DNA from 4 places in the Buttiauxella sp. BIGb0552 genome. Region 1 is predicted to be linked to each of the others. Evidence: predicted binding sites of a transcription regulator. Region 1 holds the regulator's gene; each other region holds the start of a gene.
What was found. The regulator CRP, encoded in region 1, controls carbon source genes, mostly activating them, when cyclic AMP is high. The targets are predictions, from matches to a motif close to ATGTGANNNNNNTCACAT.
Positions count from the first base shown of each region.

Region 2: EDF88_RS08550 (nucleoside-specific channel-forming protein Tsx) is a predicted target of CRP. The motif match lies at 2,001-2,018, and genes of this name have one in related genera.
Region 3: deoC (deoxyribose-phosphate aldolase) is a predicted target of CRP. The motif match lies at 1,654-1,671, and genes of this name have one in related genera.
Region 4: udp (uridine phosphorylase) is a predicted target of CRP. The motif match lies at 1,590-1,607, and genes of this name have one in related genera.

Region 1 covers NZ_SODY01000005.1:14,179-17,347, forward strand. Annotated here, with positions in the region: gene EDF88_RS15260 (phosphoribulokinase) at 1-751, shown strand, start outside; gene EDF88_RS15265 (OsmC family protein) at 772-1,176, opposite strand; gene crp (cAMP-activated global transcriptional regulator CRP) at 1,492-2,124, shown strand; gene EDF88_RS15275 (YccS/YhfK family putative transporter) at 2,314-3,169, shown strand, end outside.
Region 2 covers NZ_SODY01000002.1:823,334-826,502, reverse strand. Annotated here, with positions in the region: gene EDF88_RS08560 (VOC family protein) at 1-41, shown strand, start outside; gene EDF88_RS08555 (YafY family protein) at 113-832, shown strand; gene EDF88_RS08550 (nucleoside-specific channel-forming protein Tsx) at 864-1,748, opposite strand; gene EDF88_RS08545 (DUF3251 domain-containing protein) at 2,126-2,689, opposite strand; gene nrdR (transcriptional regulator NrdR) at 2,841-3,169, shown strand, end outside.
Region 3 covers NZ_SODY01000003.1:475,425-478,593, forward strand. Annotated here, with positions in the region: gene deoA (thymidine phosphorylase) at 1-779, opposite strand, end outside; gene deoC (deoxyribose-phosphate aldolase) at 839-1,618, opposite strand; gene EDF88_RS11145 (NupC/NupG family nucleoside CNT transporter) at 1,854-3,131, opposite strand.
Region 4 covers NZ_SODY01000011.1:18,373-21,541, forward strand. Annotated here, with positions in the region: gene rmuC (DNA recombination protein RmuC) at 1-570, opposite strand, end outside; gene udp (uridine phosphorylase) at 705-1,466, opposite strand; gene EDF88_RS23655 (dienelactone hydrolase family protein) at 1,721-2,548, shown strand; gene metE (5-methyltetrahydropteroyltriglutamate--homocysteine S-methyltransferase) at 2,592-3,169, opposite strand, start outside.

The DNA of each region.
Region 1 (3,169 bases):
TTTCCATCGTTTCACTCGTCCTGAAATGGATATGGCTATTCGTAAAGCACGCGACCTGGGGCGCCATATCAGCTATTTCGGCCCGGAAGCCAATGACTTTGGTTTGCTTGAACAGACGTTCATTGAGTACGGCAGAACCGGGCAGGGTAAGTCACGCAAGTATCTACATACTTACGATGAAGCCGTACCCTGGAACCAAATCCCCGGAACCTTCACGCCATGGCAACCATTGCCAGAACCCACTGATGTTTTGTTTTATGAAGGTTTGCACGGCGGTGTAGTTACGCCACAGCACGATGTGGCTAAGGCCGTCGATTTGCTGGTTGGTGTAGTACCGATTGTGAACCTGGAGTGGATACAAAAGTTAGTGCGCGATACCAGCGAGCGCGGGCATTCCCGAGAAGCGGTAATGGATTCTGTGGTTCGTTCTATGGACGACTATATCAATTACATCACACCGCAATTCTCCCGCACCCATATCAACTTCCAGCGCGTCCCAACTGTTGATACGTCTAACCCATTTGCGGCTCGCGGCATCCCTTCTCTGGATGAAAGTTTTGTGGTGATTCATTTTCGCGGGCTGGATGACATCGATTTCCCGTATTTGCTTGCCATGCTGCAAGGGTCGTTTATTTCCCACATCAATACTTTGGTGGTGCCGGGCGGCAAAATGGGTCTGGCAATGGAATTAATTATGACGCCGCTCGTTAAGCGACTGGCGGAAGGGCGAAACATTAATCAGGGCGGCTAATCACCGCCCTGTTTTACACACTAAGCATCAATCACTTCATAGCTATGAGTAACGTTGACCGCTTTTTCAAGCATCAGTGCTACAGAGCAGTATTTCTCAGCAGAGAGGTCTACTGCACGGGAAACTGCAGCATCTTTTAGCTCTTTGCCTGTCACGATGAAATGCAGATTGATGTGCGTAAACAAACGCGGAGCCTCTTCACGGCGCTCAGAGGTCAATTTCACTTCGCAGTCGGTCACGGCGTAGCGGCCTTTTTGCAAAATAGAAACTACGTCAATTGCACTGCAACCGCCAACGGACATCAGCACCATTTCCATTGGGCTTGGTGCTTTATCACCAGAATTGCCATCCATAAGGATCTGGTGCCCTGAAGCGGACTCGCCCAGGAAGGTAAACCCTTCAACCCATTTCACTCGTGCCTGCATGCTGCTTACTCCTGTAGAAAAATTACCTTTCAGAGTACGCAGATTCAGCAAATCTGGCAACGGAAGGCGACATGCGTCAAGCTGAAACGAGACAACAGGAGACACTTGCCAAAAGCTATGCTAAAACAATCCAGATGCTACATCGATACATTGACGTAATGCATGTATGCAGAGGACATCACTAATTACAGGCAGCAAGAATGACTTGCATGCCATCTCCCCAAGGTGGGGAATATTCTAATTACTTGCAACGCCAGACAGGATGTTTAGCGTCCTGTCGTTGGTAGCCAGTTATAAAACAGAGGATAACCGCGCATGGTGCTTGGCAAACCGCAAACAGACCCGACTCTCGAATGGTTCTTGTCCCATTGCCACATTCATAAGTATCCATCGAAGAGCACACTCATTCACCAAGGTGAGAAAGCAGAGACGCTGTATTACATCGTCAAGGGCTCTGTGGCTGTTCTGATTAAAGATGAAGAGGGCAAGGAAATGATCCTCTCCTATCTAAATCAGGGCGATTTCATTGGTGAGTTAGGGCTGTTCGAAGAAGGTCAGGAACGTAGTGCCTGGGTTCGTGCTAAAAGTGCCTGTGAAGTGGCTGAAATTTCTTATAAAAAATTCCGCCAGCTGATCCAGGTCAACCCAGATATTCTGATGCGCCTGTCTTCACAAATGGCTAGCCGTCTGCAAGTTACATCTGAGAAAGTGGGTAATCTGGCATTCCTGGATGTGACTGGTCGTATCGCGCAGACGCTGCTGAACCTGGCTAAACAACCTGATGCAATGACCCACCCAGACGGTATGCAGATTAAAATTACCCGTCAGGAAATCGGTCAGATCGTGGGTTGCTCTCGCGAAACTGTTGGTCGTATCTTGAAAATGCTGGAAGATCAAAATCTGATCTCCGCTCACGGTAAAACGATCGTCGTATACGGCACTCGTTAATCTCCGTCTAAAAAATGGCGTGTTGCTTCATAACACGCCTTTTTTGTCTCTACACTTCCCTCACTTGCTCTAAATAATTCATGTTGCAGGTAGGCGGTAAGCTCAGGAATCCCCAGGAGCTTACTAAAGTAAGTGACTGGTGTGACTGAGTACAACCAACAACCCTGCAACTTGAAGTATGACGAGCAAATGTGGCGACGGCTGATCTACCATCCTGAAGTTAACTACGCACTGCGGCAAACGCTGGTGCTGTGCCTTCCGGTGGCAGTAGGTTTGCTCGTCGGCGATCTCCAGTCTGGCCTGCTTTTCTCGTTAGTTCCTGCCTGCTGCAATATTGCGGGCCTTGATACTCCACATAAGCGCTTCTTCAAACGTCTGATTGTTGGCGGCAGCCTTTTTGCCATCAGCAGTCTGATCATGCAGCTTTTATTACTTTATACCTCCGTACCGTTGCCGGTGATATTGGTCGTGATGGCGCTCTTGCTTGGGGTCACGGCAGAAATCAGTTCCTTGCACGCTCGTCTGCTTCCCGCATCACTCATTGCTGCCATATTTACACTCAGCATGGCCGGAAATATGCCGATCTGGAAACCGATGGTGCTGTATGTCTCCGGTACGATTTGGTACGGCGTATTTAACTGGTTTTGGTTCTGGATGTGGCGCGAGCAGCCACTGCGGGAATCATTGAGCCTGCTCTATCGGCAGTTGGCAGATTACTGTGAAGCAAAATACGGCATGCTGACTCAACATACCGATCCGGAAAAAGCGCTCCCTCCTCTGCTGGCTCGTCAGCAAAAAGCGGTGGATCTCATTACCCAATGCTACCAACAGCTTCATATGCTGGCGGCAAACCAGCAAAACGGCTACAAGCGTTTGCTACGTGCATTCCAGGTAGCACTGGATTTGCAAGAGCACATCTCGGTAAGCCTTCACCAACCAGCTGAAGTTCAGAAGCTCGTCGAGCAAAGCCATGCAGAAGCGGTTATTAGATGGAATGCTCAGACCATCGCGGCGCGCTTACGCGTACTGGCTGACGACATTCTTT
Region 2 (3,169 bases), on a different contig from region 1:
ACAGTGAAGGGAATCGTGTCGGGTTACATCAACCGGTTTGACTCCCGGTATATACTGAATGACAAACGCCTGCCGGACATTCTGGCAGGCATTACTCTTTTGAAATAACGCCATGAGCCGAAGAGCAGACCGCCTTTTTCAAATCGTCCAGATCCTGCGTGGGCGTCGTATTTCCACGGCAGCGTTACTTGCCGAACGCCTTGAGGTTTCTGAACGCACCATTTATCGCGATATCCGCGACCTTTCACTTTCCGGTGTTCCCATTGAAGGTGAGGCTGGCTGCGGCTACCGATTATTACCGGGCTATGATTTGCCACCGCTGATGTTTACGGCGAACGAAGTGGAAGCGCTCGTGGCCGCGATTCGTCTGCTGCAAACATGGAGCGGTGAAACGCTGGCGCAGGCTGCCGGAACGGCAGAAGAAAAGCTGCTTGGTGTACTCACCCCACAGCGACGGGCGGTTGCGGAGCGCTGCCGCATCCTTTCGCCTGATTTTAATAAATATCCGCAGGTCAAAACGTGGTTTGATGTTTTTCATCGCGCAATTGGCCAGCTTCAAGTACTGCGCATCGACTATGAAGATCATAAGGGGAAAGTGTCGAGCCGCAATATACACCCGCTTGGGCTGACATTTTGGGGAGAAGTCTGGCTGCTGGTAGCCTGGTGTGAAACGCGTGAAGATTACCGCAGTTTTCGCCTGGATCGCTGTTTGTCTGTGGCCCCCACGGGGCTGCATTTTTCGGAGCGGCCCGACCGTTCTTTAAATCATTTTATTCAGTTGCAGCAAAATGAAGGCTGTCTTCCAGAAACAAAAAAGCCGACCGGCAAATAGCGGATCGGCTTTTTAAGGATTCAGACAGCTATTAGAAGTTGTAACCAACCACTAAGTAACCACCCCAACCGGTAGAGCGAACGCTGAAATCACCGTTACCGAAGTTCAGGCTTGCGTCGTCATTCCACTGGCCACCGTTGTGCCAGTAACGGGCAACAACTGCATAGTGGAAGTGATCGTAGTTCAGAGACAGGATGTGGCTGGATGCGATGGAATCACTGGTACGAGCATGCTTGCCGTTGTTATCCATGAAGTTGTCATCGCCCAGGTCTGAGCCCCAGTCGAAGTTGGTGAAACCGATGTAGCTCAGGTTACCGCCCCACAGGGAAGTAATCGGTACAAAGTATTTCACTTTGAAGCGGTAGCCATCCCACTCGTTTTCGTTGGATGCGCCATAGTTCTGCCATTGGTATTTCGCGTACACGTTCATGGACAGGCTCATTGGCAGGCCAGTGTCGATGTCGGTACCCAGACCCATGTACCAGGTGCTCTGGCGGCCATCTTTGTTGCGACCCATATCGTAGATATAGTTGTTTGCAACATACCATTCTTTGAACGGACCGAAGCTCAGGTCAGTGCCAGTCAGCTTGTCGATAGAGAAACGCGGTTCGATTTCCATAAACAGTGGAGAACCGTGGTTCCAGATACCTTTCGCATCAGTGTTACCACCGAAGAATACTGGCGCATCCATGTAACCATAGAAGTCGAACCAGTCTTTCTTAGCGAAAGCTTCATATTCCAGGTAGGTATCGTTACGGATTTGTGGTCCGAAACGGGTGTGGTAGCTGCCCACAACGTTAACGCTTTGGTGCCACCAATCAGAAAGGTATTCGGTATTTTTTGTTTCTTCAGCCTGAGCCGTGAAAGAGCTTGAAAGCGCCAGGACGGTGCTAGCCGCCAAAATAATTTTTTTCATTTTATATGCCACTGTTTTTTACATGGATCCCGTGAGGGCAGGAGGTGTTTTATCACCTAAGGTCATCAACCATTAACTTGGCTTTTTATTGACGCGCCTATTATAGAAATCCCTGCTCACAAAAATATGTTTCATTTCACATTATCGTTAAGTACGTAATCGATTGCGTTCTCAATTGCGCACATTAAAAACGGGCGAGATTCTACCTGCTTCTGAAATTTAAGCAAATAGATGGTCCGTTGTTACAGGTATATGTGATTAAGATCACTAGATTTATTCTTTGAAGTGAAAGGTGCTGATCGTGTTTCATTTGTTTAGTTGTAACAAAAAACGCAGATGTTACTGAGGGTTACCCCCGCAAGCACGAGGGCAATTATCTATTGTTGGGCTGGTAGTGCCTGCGAAGGGTCGACTGGTTGTATATCGTGAATTCTCACAAAACCTAATTGTTCAGGCGAAAGTCCTGAAAGCAACAACGGGATACTGACATCGCTCGGTGCCAGCACGCTCGCAGGAGCACTGAATTGCTGTGACTGGACGTTCACTTCCTGGTAGTTATCCGTAGTGCCCTGAATTTGTCCCCATTCTACTTTGCCGGTAAAAGCGGGCAGAGGATCGTTGGACTCGCCTTTGATAACGAGCATCACACGGCTGCCATTTGCTTCTGGAGTCATGCTGCTCAGCGACATTTGCAAATTACCTAACTGACTATTCAGGCGTGCCGGAGTTTTAGAACCTGGTAACAAGTAGACGCCAGTAGTTGATTTCGCATTCAGCGCATTTTGTTGCGTCAGCTTGATTGTCTGGTCAGTGAGCTTTGTCATTTCTTTATTCAGTGAACCCACTTCACTCTTCATTTGATGAACTTCAGTTTGTTGCGCGCAGGCGCTGAGGCTCACCAGGCTGCTAACCAGGAGTATTCTTAGGTAACTCTTTGTCATCGCTAATTTTTCCTTGAGGTTTTGTCCTGATTTAAGCGTAGCTTGTCGCTAATGAAAAGTCATATTTGTTGGGATGATGTGGCGTTACCTTTGTACTCCCGCTACTTCGCGGTAAACTATTGTTCATTTGAATAATCCTTCAGGACGCGCCATGCATTGCCCATTCTGTTTCGCAGTAGACACCAAAGTGATTGATTCCCGGCTTGTCGGCGAAGGGTCATCCGTGCGTCGTCGCCGCCAGTGCCTGGTTTGTCATGAACGCTTCACAACTTTTGAAGTGGCGGAACTAGTGATGCCACGCGTCGTGAAAAGTAATGATGTTCGCGAACCGTTTAATGAAGACAAGCTACGTAGCGGTATTTTAAAAGCACTGGAAAAACGCCCAGTGAGCTCTGACGACGTTGAAATGGCAGTAAACCACATCAAATCCCAATTGCGTGGCACAGGCGAGCGTGAAGTACCAAGCAAAATGATCGGCAA
Region 3 (3,169 bases), on a different contig from region 1:
ACGGCCTCACGCACTTCAACAGCATTACCCGCGCTGGATGCCAGCACCTGGTTCATGTCGGTCAGCAATGCCGTGGTTTTAACGCCCGCGCCATTTGCCACGCCAACAATCGCTTCAGCAAGCAATTCGGAAAGCTCGTAAGTTGGCATAAATGCGCCACTGCCCACTTTCACATCCATCACTAGCGCATCCAGGCCTTCTGCCAGTTTCTTCGCAAGAATCGACGCGGTGATCAGCGGAATGGAGTCTACGGTCGCGGTAATGTCACGCGTCGCGTAGAAGCGCTTATCAGCCGGAGCAAGCGAGTTTGTCTGGCCGATAATCGCCACACCGACATTTTTGATGATGTCGCGGAAACGGTTATCGTCCGGGAAAATATCAAAGCCTGGGATCGCTTCAAGTTTATCGAGCGTACCGCCAGTGTGGCCTAAACCTCGGCCAGAGATCATTGGGATGTAACCACCGCATGCCGCCACCATTGGGCCGAGCATCAAGGACGTCACATCACCCACGCCGCCCGTTGAGTGTTTATCAACGATTGGGCCGTTCAGGTTAAGGCTCTTCCAGTCCAACACGGTTCCTGAATCTCGCATCGCCATGGTCAGTGATACGCGTTCAGGCATAGTCATGTCGTGGAAGAAAATGGTCATTGCCAGTGCGGCAATCTGCCCTTCGGAGATGGTGTTATCTCGAATACCATTAATGAAGAAACGAATCTCCTCATCACTTAGAGCATGGCCATCACGTTTTTTACGAATAATTTCTTGAGCGAGGAACAAGGTAACCCCCTGAGTGCATCAGGTGAAATGCGGCGGGGAGCCCGCCGCAAAGGAAGAGATTAGTAAGCGCTGGCGCTTTTACCGTCGCCATGACCCAGCGCTTTTAACAAGCTCGCGAGCAGGCTGGAAGCACCAAAGCGGTAGTGACGCGAATCAGCCCAGTCAGCACCAAACAGGTCATCAGCGATAGACAGGAACAGCGCTGCATCTTCAGCAGTACGCACGCCACCAGCTGGTTTGAAACCAACAGTTTTTTCAACGCCCATATCACGAATAACTTCCATCATGATGCGTGCGCTTTCAGGTGTTGCGTTGACTGGCACTTTACCAGTAGAGGTTTTGATGAAATCAGCGCCTGCTTTGATAGAGATTTCAGAAGCTTTACGAATCAGCGCTTCTTCTTTCAGCTCACCAGTTTCGATGATGACTTTCAGCAAAACGTTAGCCGCAGCACAGGCTTCTTTACAGGCTTTCACCAGTTCGAAACCAACTTGTTCGTTACCGGCGATCAGCGCACGGTATGGGAACACCACATCAACTTCGTCTGCGCCATAAGCGATAGCTGCACGAGTTTCAGCCAGCGCGATTTCGATATCGTCGTTGCCGTGTGGGAAGTTGGTCACCGTCGCGATGCGAATATCAGGTGTGCCCTGAGCATTCAGAGTTTTACGCGCGATTGGGATGAAGCGCGGGTAGATACAAATAGCTGCGGTGTTGCCCACTGAAGTTTTTGCCTGATGACAAAGTGCGATCACTTTTTCATTAGTGTCATCGTCATTCAGAGTGGTCAGATCCATCAGTTTCAGGGCGCGCAGGCTGCTTGCAGTTAAATCGGTCATAACATTCTCCAACAAAAGATATAGAATCAGTTGCGATGTTATAATTATAACATTCACAACCCTGATGGTTTTGCGGATAGCTTCACAAAAGCCACGATGAAATTACATAATTTGTACAGTATATGTGATTTAACAACGAGTGATAACGGAAAAGTCATCGCCAGATATAAAAAATGGCCGGCGCAAGCGCCAGCCATTGATTTCACAGAGATGTTATAATTTTAACATCTCTTTTTTATAATGACAGGAAGACCCCGGCAATTGTGGCACTCATCAGGTTTGACAATGTACCTGCTGCTACAGCCTTAAGACCTAACTGGGCAATATCATGACGACGGTTTGGAGCCATGCTTCCAAGTCCACCAATCAGGATAGCGATAGAAGAAAGGTTAGCAAAACCACACAGAGCGAAGGAGATAATTGCTTTGGTGTGATCTGACAGAACTTGCAGACCTGCTGCCGCTACAGTCGCGTCATCTTTCAGGTATTCCCCGAAGTTCAGGTACGCCACAAATTCGTTGATGATTAACTTCTGGCCGATGAAGGAACCAGCAACGTTAGCTTCACTCCACGGTACACCGATAACCCATGCCAGCGGTGAGAACACCCAGCCGAGAATCAGTTCCATAGACAGTTGCGGATAGTTGAACCAACCACCAATGCCAGAAAGCATACCGTTAAGCAGTGCAATTAAAGCAACAAACGCCAGCAGCATTGCGCCCACGTTCAGAGCCAGTTGCATACCAGAAGCTGCACCTGATGCCGCAGCATCCAGCACGTTTGCCGGGCGGTCGGGATCATTTTTCAAAGAGTCCAGTTCAGGTGAGTCGTTTGGCGTTTCGGTCTCAGGCAGGATAATTTTGGCGAACAGTAACCCGCCAGGGGCTGCCATAAATGAAGCGGCAATCAGGTACTCTAGTGGCACGCCCATTTGCGCGTAACCTGCCAGTACTGAACCTGCAACAGAAGCCAAACCACCACACATTACAGCGAACAGTTCTGAACGCGTCATGGTGGCGATATAAGGACGAACAACCAGCGGAGCTTCAGTCTGACCAACAAAGATATTTGCTGTTGCAGACAGAGATTCTGTACGGGAAGTCTTCAGAATCTTACGCAGACCACCGCCGAGAATACGAATAACAAACTGCATAATGCCAAGGTAGTACAGCACAGCAATCAGTGAGGAGAAGAAGACAATAATTGGCAGGACACGCAGTGCGAAAATAAATCCGCCGCCGCCAAAGACTTCGAACATTTTGTCTGAAACTAAGCCACCGAACAGGAAGGAAATACCGGCGTTACCGTAACCAATTACGTTAGCGACCCCTTCGGACATAGCGAGCAGAACCTGGCGACCGACCGGAACATACAGGATTAGCGCCCCGATACCGACCTGAATAATCCATGCACCTAAAACAGTACGCAGATTAATTGCTTTGCGATTACTGGAAAGTAGAACGGCGATCAGCAGCAGAACGATCATGCCGATCAATCCCATGAGTAGTTGCATACAGAATCCCTGTGTATTGAATGAAAAAGGAAAGCGAG
Region 4 (3,169 bases), on a different contig from region 1:
GTTTAGCGCCTCTTGTGCCATCTGAGCATTTAGCTGCTGAAGGTTGCGGATCTCATGCGTCAGCGTGTGCCGTTCGCGAGCCTCCTGACCAAAGCTTTCTTGCACCTGGCGGCGGAAGCCATCCAGTTGTTCGCGCAATGGCGACAGCAACCCATTCAAACTTTGACGGTTTTGTTCTTCAACTTTTCGGCCGCTTTGTTCAAAGATTCGGTTGGCAAGGTTTTCAAATTGTTCGCTGAGACGCTGTTCACTATTAAGCATCTGGCGATGTTTATCGTCAGCGTTAAGACGGGTTTGTTCAAGCAATGTGGAAAGCTCGCGGATGTCCGCTTCCTGCGCACTGTTGATTTCTAACTGCGTGCGCAATTCACGGTTGAGTTGCTCGCATTCCTCTTTCCAGTGCTGGTTTTGCTGCAATTCCTGCCGGGCGGCAGTGAGTTCGCCGTAGATTTCTCGCTGTTCTTCATACAGTGCGGATTGCCTCCCGGCCGCCCGCAAACTTGCCAGCAACCAACCAGTCAGCACCCCAACCAGCGCAATACCGAGCCCGAATAAAATAGAAATATCCACAGTCACTCCAACAAGCCATGCCAAACACCAGCAAAATAAAATTGTGCTGTATAAATGTCCAGATGAAAAGGAGTTTACTGCGAGACGTTACGCAAAGCGTAAAAATTAAGCCGGCTTGCACCGGCTTTGGGGGACTAGATCAGGCGACGAGCTGCTTCCACGACGATTTTCACCGCATGGCTTTCCGTTTTCTTCATGGTCTCAGCGTTCGGGATCTCTTGCTGAGTACGGTTCACAATCACACCCGCAACCATACCCGCACGCAGGCCCTGGCTTGCACACATGGTCAGAAGTGTTGCTGATTCCATCTCGTAGTTCATCACGCCCATCTGCTGCCACTCTTCCATAGAGCCTTTATAGCGATTCACTACACGACCGGAGAAGGTGTCGTAACGCTCCTGGCCTGGATAGAAGGTATCGGAAGAAGCCGTCACGCCAATGTGCGTGGTCGCGCCAATAGATTTCGCGGCTTCAACCAGCGCGGTGGTACAGGCAAAATCAGCAACCGCTGGGAATTCCATTGGTGCAAAGTGCAGGCTGGCACCATCAAGGCGCACAGACGCCGTCGTCACCAGAACATCACCGACATTGATATGTGGCTGAATCGCACCGGTCGTACCGATACGCAAGAAAGTACGAATACCCAACTGCGCCAGTTCTTCCACAGCGATAGAAGTAGACGGGCCACCGATACCGGTAGAGCAGACGATAACTGGCTTGCCGTCTAACTCAGCACGCCAGGTAGTAAATTCACGGTGGGCAGCCAATTTGACCGGCTTGTCCATCAGTACAGCGATTTTTTCAACTCGCTCAGGGTCGCCCGGGACGATGGCAAGTGTTGCCCCCTGCAGGTCGCTTTTAGTGAGGCCGAGGTGAAAAACATCAGACTTGGACATAACAGACTCCTCTGTTTAATAGGTTGGCTTGCATTGCTTAGAGGTACTGTACAGAACCCCGGCAAAGAATTTCGTGACGCATTTCACTTTGAATGAAACAAGTTACATTATTTTCAATCTTATTAGTGACGAGCATCACATTAAATTTCCTGACGATTCTTTTCTCAGACATAGCGAACAGCGCTGCGGCTCGAAGAATGACGGGGAAAAGCTATAGTTATCGCACTGCGCTAATTCTGGTAAGGAGAATGCCAATGAAAGAAGAAAATACAGTAGATAAATCGCCGGGCGGGCATTTTGCGCCAGCGGCAGCTCCACTTGCTTCAACAGTATTGCATACCTCCGATGAAGAGATTCTCTCGGGAGAGACATCTATTCCCACGCAGGGCGAAAACATGCCTGCGTTCCATGCCAGACCAAAAGGGGCGGAAGGCCCACTGCCGATTGTCATCGTGGTGCAGGAAATTTTCGGTGTGCATGAACACATTCGTGATGTTTGTCGCCGCCTGGCGCTCGAAGGCTATCTCGCCATCGCGCCAGAGCTCTATTTCCGTCAGGGCGATCCGAATGATTATGCAGATATCCCGACCCTGTTCAGCGGTCTGGTGTCCAAAGTCCCCGACGCGCAGGTTCTTGCCGACCTGGACCATGTTGCAAACTGGGCGGCCAGAAACGGTGGTGATGCCCATCGCCTGATGGTCACTGGTTTTTGCTGGGGTGGACGCATTGCATGGCTATATGCCGCTCATAATCCGCAACTAAAAGCAGCTGTGGCCTGGTATGGCAAATTGGTTGGGGAAAAATCGCTGAATTCACCACACCACCCGGTCGACGTCGCAATCAATTTGAACGCGCCCGTGCTTGGGCTTTATGGCGGGCAAGATACGGGAATTCCACAGGATACCGTGGAAACCATGCGCCACGCGTTACGTGCAGCAAATGCTAACGCAGAAATTATCATCTACCCGGAAGCGGGCCATGCTTTTAATGCGGACTACCGCCCGAGCTATCATGAAGAATCGGCAAAAGATGGCTGGGTGCGGATGCTGGCGTGGTTTGCACGCTTTAGTGCGAAGAAGTAATGCAGTTAATTAAGGGGGAAAGATTCCCCCACTTCTTACTTTATTAAGCCTTACGCAAATTCTGCGCAGCCTTCACCATATTCGCCAGTGCCTGGCGAGTCTCCGGCCAGCCACGGGTTTTCAGGCCGCAGTCCGGGTTGACCCACAAGCGCTCTGCCGGAACACTTTCCGCCGCTTTCTTCAGCAATGCTTCAATCCATTCCACGCTCGGTACGTTCGGTGAGTGAATGTCATATACGCCCGGCCCAATTTCATTCGGGTATTCGAACTCTTTAAATGACTCCAGCAGGTCCATATCGGAACGCGAGGTTTCAATGGTTATCACATCTGCATCCAGCGCGGCAATGGAGTCCATGATGTCGTTGAACTCGCAGTAACACATGTGCGTGTGGATTTGTGTGTCATCACGCACCACGGCGGCATTCAGGCGGAAGGCTTCCACGCCCCACTCCAGATACGCCTGCCAGTCGGAACGGCGCAGCGGTAAACCTTCGCGCAGTGCGGGTTCGTCGATCTGAATGATGCCGATGCCTGCCGCTTCGAGATCCGCCACTTCGTCACGCAGCGCAAGGGCGATTTGTTTGGCGATGGTTTCACGGCTCACATCTTCGCGCGGGAATG